DNA from 4 places in the Exiguobacterium artemiae 7-3 genome. Region 2 is predicted to be linked to each of the others. Evidence: riboswitches for the same ligand, from Rfam matches in the RefSeq annotation. Region 2 holds a riboswitch; each other region holds the start of a gene.

Region 1 (2,202 bases), 590 kb from region 2:
CGTTCCAACCGCTCGACGTTCAACCGGGCGTTTCTTCAGATGACAGGCTTGTCCGGACAGCTCCGGTAAAGTCTCAAGTCCGTAGGGGTAGAGGAGCGGCATCGCAATTCCAAGCGCCGTCATCACATCCCGCTGTTGATGAAACACGTCATACGGTGTGCCATCAAGCAATAAGCGACCACCTTCAAAGACGATTACCCGGTCGGCAAACGTCACGCACTGATCGAGCTGATGTTCGATCAGAACGAGCGTCAAGTCGGGATCGTGATGCAATTCTTCAATCAGATGCATCATCGTCCGTTGACCACTCAGGTCGAGTTGTGCCGTCGGTTCGTCGAGTAACAGGATGTCTGGTTCAAGTGCCAACACACAGGCTAGAGCAAGCCGTTGTTTCATCCCGCCGGACAGTTCGGCAATCGGTGTCGTCAAGGCAAGATCAAGTCCGACCCGCGCCAACAGCAACTGGATGCGTTCCTCCATCTCACTGCGGGCAATCTGCCGATTCTCGAGACTAAAGGCGATTTCCGCGCCGACCGTCTGCATACAAAACTGATCGTCCGGTTGTTGGAACAAAATCCCGACCGTTCCCTCGGTCAACCAGTGACCGGTGACATCTGCTTCAATCGTGTCCGGCAACAGACCGGCAAGAACGTGTAAAAAGGTCGTCTTGCCGCTGCCGCTCGGACCGACGAGCAAGGTCGTTTCTCCTTTTTGGATCGTGATCGACAAGTCGTGTAAGACCGCGGAATCCTGATCCGGATAACGGACGGACAGGTGCTCGCACTGCATCATGCGGCACGCTGCTTTCGTTGCCGTCCGACCGCATAACCGTTCAGTGTCCCGGTTTTAACGAGCGCGTCGACGATTATTTTTGCGAGCAATCCGCCGAGCAATGCTCCGCTGATGAGTTGCAGAGAAAACGTCAACAGCAGTGTCGTCGTCGTATAATAGGCAAATCCATTTACGATGAGGCTGTAGACCATACTTCCGACGGCGGCAAAGACACCGGACAACATCAAGGTGAACGTATTAAACGTCCGGTATCCGAACACGGCAAAGGCAATCTCGGCCCCGATTCCCTGTGCAAATCCAATCAACAGTGCCGATAAGCCGAAGTGACTCCCTGTAAACAATTCGACGGCAGCAGCGACGACTTCTGCAATCAATGCCGCGCCTGGTTTTTGAATGATGTAGGCGACTAGGGGACTGGCAATGACCCAGATGCCGAACATCCAGTTTGATCCGACCGGTCCGAAGATGGCCGAGATCGGTAACCATAACGTCGACCACCCTAAGTAGAGGACACCACACGCGACGGCGAGCATCATCATGACGATGATTTCTTTCATTTTCCAACTGTTCATAATCACTACTCCTTTAAATGCACATCCACAAAGAAACCACAAAAAAGACCGCCCTCTATGAAAAGAGAGCGGTCGTGTAACCTGCAAGATGCAGAAAAAGAGCACGAGGATTCCGCTCCACTTTCCTACGCTAGTATGAACTAGATCAGGTTCAAAGGGTCCGAAGTGAATCGTCTCAGCCAACTGGCTCCCCTAGTGGATGTGTCAATGATGTGTACCTTCTTCACTGTACGGCTGTCGCCGTGACTTGTCAATATGCATAAAAAAACCTCCCACGAGGGGAGGGGAGAAAAGATTACTCTTTATCTTCTTTGTTTTCTTCAGCTTGCTCTTCAGAAGTTTGTTCTGAATCGTCTGTCGCTGTATCCGCATCAGCTGCTTGTGCCTCAGCTTCTGCTTCTTCGATTTCTTCAAGTTCAGCTTCAAGTGTCGATTCAACGACTGCTGCAACTTGGATGTCACCTTCTGTGACGACACGGAAATCTTTTTCTTCCGGAAGATCAGCTACTGTAATTGAATCTCCGATTGCAAGATCCGTTACATCAACTTCGATCCGTTCCGGTAATTTATCTGGTGTTGCGGCAACTGTTACTTTAAAGAGTGTTTGTGAAAGGAATCCGCCAAGTTTCGCACCGGCTGCTTCGCCGACGAGGACGATATCCGTTTCGACTTCTGTTTCTTCATCCATTTTAACAGCGATGAATTCAACGTGTTTAATCGTTGGTGTAAAGATATCCATATCAAGCTTGTTGATCAACGTGTTGACCTTTTTACCGCCGATTTGAAGAGCAACCAAGACGTTTTCGCCATGATCACGGACAACCTTGACCAATTCTTT
Region 2 (2,202 bases):
ATTTCCGCTTTGATTTCGTTCATCAAGTCGGCGACCTTGTCCGTCCCGACTGTTTTCCCGACATCTGACGTGACCGACAATTCTTGCTGGGCCAAATCTTTTCGTTCATCCGTCAGTTTAATGCCGGTCTCAGCCGACGTTTGGTCGTAGGCTTTCATGATTCCGGTCAAGGCAGATGTTCCGGTTACCTTGTAAGGAGACGTAATCGTGATGTCCGCATCGGTCACACCGGCCGTGACAAGCGCATTGAGGTACATGTCCTTTGTGACCCAGGTGATGTTTTCCGTTGCAACGGACAGACCGTCGCCTTTTTCAGCCAACTCGATCTTGGCGGACGAATACATCCCGCCGCCGCGTTGGGACTGGGGAATGTTTTTCCCGAGATATTTTTCTTCATCCGCAGATGTCGCGATGATCGGGGTGATGCCTTCCGGTGCGTTCAGACGGGACAAGACCCATGTTTTATCATTCGCTCCGAGCGATTCGCCCAGTGTGATAATCGTTTTGTCGACGACCTGCTCGGCAGATGCGGCCGTTGGCAGTAATAACGTCGTAGCAAGTAATGCCGAAGCGGTCCATGTCATGGTTTTATTCATAAAAGTTCCTCCATAAGTTAAGTATCAGGTACTAAATTTAGTCTAATCGACCGGCGACAGAAGAGAATCGGTCTCAAGGACGAGCCGTCATCCACCTTCCGTCATGTTCCATTGTACAAAAAAATGGAGTGAAATGACGAGAATGGGTCAATTCCACATCAAATCATGATAAACTCAAAATAAATCAAATAGCGACCACTAGGGGAGTCAGTAGGCTGACTGAGACGACGAAGACGTTCGGACCCTTTGAACCTGATTAAGTTTGGACTTACGGAGGGAAGTGGCGTGGACGATCCTCTTTTTATGGTCTTTTCACGTCATGCCTGACATCGGGTGTGGCGTTTTTTTGATTACAAAAGGGGGAAAAAACATGACATTCAGTGAAGAAATCCGGCAAGCGGCAAGACGGTATTGGGACAGCAGCTTTACCCATCCATTCGTGACAGGGATTGCGGATGGAACACTACCGGAAGCAAAATTTCGCCATTACGTCCTACAGGATGCCTATTACTTAAAACATTTCGCGAAAATTCAGGCGCGGGCCGCGTCGAAGGCACAGGACTTCGCGACGATTGCCGAACTCGCGGAACATGCGACGTCGACCTATGCTGCAGAACTCAGTCTGCATCAATCGTTTTTTGAACCGCTTGGGATTTCGGACAAGACACTGGCAGAGTTTGAACCAGCACCGACAGCATACGCTTATATTTCGCATATGCACCATGCAAGTGAAGGGACGCTCGGGGAGACCATCGCTGCGATTTTACCGTGTTACTGGCTTTACTATGAGATTGGACAACAGTTACAGGCGGCTTCACCGGCTTCACCGATTTATCAGCAATGGATTTCGACATACAGTTCCGAGTGGTTCGAGCGGGTCGTCTTTGAACAAATCGATCGTCTGAATGATTTGGCGGAGCGGGCAAGTGCCGAAGAACGGGAACGGATGAAACAACATTTTGTCAAAAGCTGTTATTACGAATTGATGTTTTGGCAGATGGGCTGGACGGAAGAGACGTTCGAACAGCAGTATAAACAGACGATGGAAATGACATCATTCAAGTAAAAAAGACTGAAATAAAAACACCGGATCCGACAGAAAGCGGATCCGGTGTTTGTTCTATAGAAGACATTAATCAACTGTGGTGTTCAATCAAATCGGCAAGACGTTGCTTTACAAGTGACGGGTTAGTTAAGTCCTGGTTCGATAACGAAAGTTTTGTCATCGTCTCGTCCGTACCGGCCATCTCACTGAACAGCGAACCGAGACTGTGGGCACGGCGGTCGATTTGGACGACGATGACGATGCCGGACCGGTCTTGCAACAGGATGACTTCGATTTCGTCCAGCTTGTGAGCATAATGGGTACCGCGGGCGGAATACTCAAGTTCCTGCGCGATCGGCAAATCTTTCCGGAAGCGACCCGGTAATTTTTCTGTATCGGCTTTCTTGAGGCGGAATCCGAGATCTTCCATCGCTTCAAGGATGACCGATTGGTAGTCATTGGCTTTGACGACGACAGCATCGTGGTCAGAAGGGTCAACCGCCTGCGCGATATCAAGACCCGTCTCGATCCACGACTTCGATTGGCTGACGGAAAGTGGTG
Region 3 (2,202 bases), 410 kb from region 2:
CAACCCTGAAAAAATTACGTAAAGGGAAAACAAAGTTCACGACGAAACTGTTGAATGCAAAAGAATTACAAGCGACTTTAGAGGCTCAAGAAAGAGCGATTGCGGCAGCAAAAGCTGCAGCGAAAGCAGCGGCAGAAAAAGCGGCTGCCGAAAAAGCAGCGGCTGAGCGTGCGGCAAAAGAGGCGGCAAAATCAACGCGTGAATCAAGCGAAGCAACGGTTCTTCCGACTCCTGTCAGCAGTGTGCCGACAGGATCAGCGAAGTTCATTCGTCCAGCTTCAGGTGGTGTTTCACAAGGGTTTGGACCGGCGAGTGGGGCAAACGGATATACTTTCCATAATGGTGTCGACTTCAGTGGACCCGTCGGATCACCGATTCGAGCAGCGGCTTCCGGAACAGTCATTACGGCCGGGAGCGGCGGACCTTATGGAAATCACGTCATGATTTCGCATTTCCTTGACGGTCAGGTGTACACAACAGTGTACGGTCATATGAATTCGTTATCAGTTTCTGCAGGTCAAACGGTAACTCAAGGTCAAACACTTGGTACTCTCGGCAGTACCGGAAATTCGACAGGACCGCACCTACACTTTGAACTGCATATCGGTGGATACCAATATAGTGCGACAGGACCAGCCAACACGGTCAATCCACTTGGATATCTTTAAAAACGAGCTTCGGCTCGTTTTTTTGATAGTGCTGTGATACAGTGAAAAAGAATTTAAATTACGAGCAACTAGGGGAGCTGGAGGAGTCCGGCTGAGAGGAAAACCATTCTGTTTTCGACCCTGTCACCTGAACTGGATAATACCAGCGTAGGAAAGTTGAGATCGAAGACATGAGTACTTCAATCAGTAGAACTGATTGTTCATGGCGTCGTCTGCTTTTTTACAGCGGACGGCGCTTTTTGTTGTCCGTTTTCTCCTTATTTGCTCACAGGAAAGTGAGGAAGTGGAATGAAACATGTATTGACGATTGCTGGATCCGACTCTGGAGGCGGAGCGGGAATTCAGGCAGATTTAAAGACGTTTTCAGCACTCGGTGTATACGGAATGAGTGTCATCACGGCGATTACGGCACAAAATACGTTAGGTGTTCAAGCGGTCGAAGATGTATCCCCAGAGCTCGTGGAAGCACAGTTGACATCCATCTTTTCAGATATCCGTGTCGATGCGATTAAGATCGGAATGGTTTCCAATCAAGACACGATCCAAGTGATTGCAAGACAACTGGAAAAACATCAGCTTCCGGTTGTTCTCGACCCCGTCATGGTCGCGAAAGGTGGTCACGGCTTGTTACAACCGAATGCAGAACATGCATTGCTCGAACAGCTTTTACCGCTTTCGACGCTTGTAACCCCTAATATTCCTGAAATCGAGCGGATGATTGGCCAAACGGTTCACTCCCTTGATGATATGAAACAAGCGACGGTAAAACTGGCTGAAAAACGAGCAAGAGCTATTTTGCTCAAGGGCGGACATTTGGAGGGACACGACGCCACCGATCTTTTATATGCGGACGGACGATATGTCGTCTTTGAACAAGAGCGGATAGAGACCCGTCATACCCATGGAACAGGCTGTACGCTATCTGCTGCTATCGCAGCTCATCTTGCCCTCGGTCATTCACTGGAAGACAGCATCAGTCATGCAAAACGTTATGTGACGGAAGCCATTCGTCACGGTTTTGCGCTCGGACACGGTATTGGTCCGACACATCATTTTCATGAACTTTGGAGGGATACACATGCTACGACGCATCCATGATAAAAAACCGTTGATTCATCATTTAACGAATACCGTAACGATCAATGACTGTGCCAATATGACACTTGCCCTTGGCGGATCTCCTGTTATGGCAGATGACCTGTTGGAAGTGGAAGAGATGGTCGGGCATGCAGATGCTATCGTGATTAATACTGGGACGATTAATCCAGACATGCGCCAAGCCCAAATTTTAGCAGGGAAAACGGCTAATCGATTGGGTAAACCGGTCATTCTGGATCCGGTTGGCGCAGGAGCGACGGCATTAAGAACGGATTTTATGAAGCAATTGATGGAGGAAATCACCTTTACGGTCATCAAAGGAAATGCATCTGAAATCAAGACATTACTTGGACAGACCGCTCGAACGAAAGGAGTCGACGCTGCTGAAGGAGAATCCCTGGATTTTCAAAGTATCCATGATTTTGCATCCCAAACG
Region 4 (2,202 bases), 250 kb from region 2:
AAGTCGATCAGTTGCTGTACATCGGCGTAACGGGAACAGCCCTGACACAAACGGACCGTCAATTATTGCAGGATCATACGCTTGGTGGTGTCCTGTTGCTCGGTGGCAATATCACATCAACCGATCAGCTGAAAACCTTTACGACAGCGATTAGCGAAGCGCAAACGGCGGACGAAAAAGCGTTTCTTGGTTTTGATGAAGAAGGCGGACGTGTCAGCCGGGTGCCGGATGCCAAACTCAAGTTATCGCCGAGCCTGTCATTTGGTCATAAAAATGATCCCGGATTGATGACGGAAGTCGGGCAGACGCTCGGTTCGATTTCCCGTTTTTACGGCTTCAACATGAATTTCGCCCCGGTTCTTGACGTCAACAGTAACCCGGCGAACCCGATTATCGGTGACCGGGCACTCAGTGCAGATGCGGAACAGGTCGCCCGGCTTGGTATTCCGTTGATGCAGGGGATGAAGGCGGAAGATGTTGTCCCGGTCGTCAAACACTTCCCGGGTCACGGGGATACGACCATCGATTCGCATGTTGGTCTGCCACGGGTCGATGCTTCGAAAGCGGAACTTGAACAGACGGAACTGGTACCGTTCAAACGGGCGATTCAAAACGGGGCCGAGATGGTCATGGTTGCGCACATCCTGTTCCCGGCACTCGATCAAAACCGTCCGTCCTCGTTGTCGAAACCCGTCATGACCGGTCTGTTACGGGATGAACTGAAGTTTGATGGTGTCATCATCACGGATGATCTCGTGATGGGAGCAATCACGGAACGGTACGGACTTGCCCAGGCAGCAAGTCTTGCCCTCGAAAATGGTGCTGATATGGCGATGTTCTCATCGCCCGGCGGATACGCGTCCGTTCATAAGGGAATCATGGCGCGGATCAAACAAGGAAAATTGTCGGCAGCAGATCTCGATCAGAAAGTCGGGCGGGTCTTACGCTTAAAACAAACGTATGACTTGTCGCAAACGAAACGCGTCGACAAGTATGAACAGCTGATCAAGCAGGTCAAAGCGGTCGAATCAGACATGCGACGCTGATCAAGGGTGGAATACACGTGACTATCCGTGATAAACTACAGACGTACCACACAAATTAATATCTACACTAGGGGAGTCTCGCAGCAGACTGAGACGGAAGTATCCGGACCCTTTGAACCTGATCTAGTTCGTACTAGCGGAGGGAAGTGGATTCCGATCAATCATCCGAGGATGCGACGACTGTCGCCCTTTTTTGTAGGACCACTCCATCAGTTCATGGGGTGGTCCTTTTTCGTGTGGAAAGGGGGAAATAATGACGCAGTTACATCTGTTGACAACCGGCAAGCAACGTCCGGACGTGCTCGAACGCTTGTTGCCGGAACTCGCTGCAACCGTCGACCGGATTCATCTGCGGGAACCGTCATGGTCGGCGAAGGAACTGGTCGCGTGCATCGAAACACTCGTGCGACGAGGCGTAAAAATTGAGCAATTAATTGTCCATGACCGGCTGGACGTGGCAGTCGTCACCGGCACCGGAGTTCAGCTGACAACACGCAGCATTCCGATCGACCGTGTCCGGAGCCGTTTCCCGGAACTGGTGATTGGTCAATCGGTCCATTCATTGACGGAAGCACTGGCGGCAGAACAGGGGGGTGCTGATTACGTCCTATACGGCCATATTTTTGAGACGGGATCGAAACCCGGTGTACCGCCAAGAGGACTTGATGCCTTAAAACAGGTTGTCGACTGGACATCGATTCCGGTTATCGCAATCGGCGGAATTAAACCGGACAATCTACAGGATGTCATGGCGACAGGCTGCTCAGGTGGCGCCGTCTTGTCGGGCATTCTTGGTCAAACGTCTCCGGTTGAAGCAGCCGGACGGTTCCGGGCGGTGATTGGACGATGAAGCAACCGGATGTATTGATTGTCGGCGCCGGTATCATCGGTTTGACACTCGGTTATGAGCTCCTTCAGCGTGGACAAAGCGTCCATTTGCTTGAACAGTCAACAGTCGGACAGGGGGCGACACGGGCGGCAGCGGGAATGCTCGCGACGGACGAAGAACTGTCGGAACCGTTACATGCGTTAGCGGCAGTGAGCCGTGCGCTTTATCCGCAGCTTGTCCGTCAATTGTTCGACGAGACCGGGTTGACGAGCGGCTATCTCGAACTGCCATTTCAGTTGCGACAGAAGAATAAAACCGTCCAATTTG

Evidence for each region. Region 2 has a riboswitch for thiamine pyrophosphate ahead of tenA (thiaminase II). Riboswitches for the same ligand answer to the same signal wherever they lie in the genome.
Region 1: it holds a riboswitch for thiamine pyrophosphate, as region 2 does, so the genes downstream of both, P402_RS0108430 (ECF transporter S component) here and tenA (thiaminase II) in region 2, are expected to answer to the same signal.
Region 3: it holds a riboswitch for thiamine pyrophosphate, as region 2 does, so the genes downstream of both, thiD (bifunctional hydroxymethylpyrimidine kinase/phosphomethylpyrimidine kinase) here and tenA (thiaminase II) in region 2, are expected to answer to the same signal.
Region 4: it holds a riboswitch for thiamine pyrophosphate, as region 2 does, so the genes downstream of both, P402_RS0110500 (thiamine phosphate synthase) here and tenA (thiaminase II) in region 2, are expected to answer to the same signal.

Annotation. Positions count from the first base shown of each region.
Region 1 is NZ_KK211190.1:1,475,618-1,477,819, reverse strand. Features, by position in the region: gene P402_RS16360 (ABC transporter ATP-binding protein) at 1-792, opposite strand, end outside; gene P402_RS0108430 (ECF transporter S component) at 789-1,364, opposite strand; TPP riboswitch at 1,470-1,568, opposite strand; gene P402_RS0108425 (50S ribosomal protein L25/general stress protein Ctc) at 1,660-2,202, opposite strand, start outside.
Region 2 is NZ_KK211190.1:2,069,247-2,071,448, reverse strand. Features, by position in the region: gene P402_RS0111800 (DUF1002 domain-containing protein) at 1-596, opposite strand, end outside; TPP riboswitch at 787-892, shown strand; gene tenA (thiaminase II) at 967-1,662, shown strand; gene P402_RS0111790 (sporulation protein) at 1,733-2,202, opposite strand, start outside.
Region 3 is NZ_KK211190.1:2,475,557-2,477,758, reverse strand. Features, by position in the region: gene P402_RS0113870 (murein hydrolase activator EnvC family protein) at 1-668, shown strand, start outside; TPP riboswitch at 729-839, shown strand; gene thiD (bifunctional hydroxymethylpyrimidine kinase/phosphomethylpyrimidine kinase) at 957-1,766, shown strand; gene thiM (hydroxyethylthiazole kinase) at 1,747-2,202, shown strand, end outside.
Region 4 is NZ_KK211190.1:1,818,112-1,820,313, reverse strand. Features, by position in the region: gene nagZ (beta-N-acetylhexosaminidase) at 1-1,046, shown strand, start outside; TPP riboswitch at 1,106-1,208, shown strand; gene P402_RS0110500 (thiamine phosphate synthase) at 1,300-1,896, shown strand; gene P402_RS0110495 (NAD(P)/FAD-dependent oxidoreductase) at 1,893-2,202, shown strand, end outside.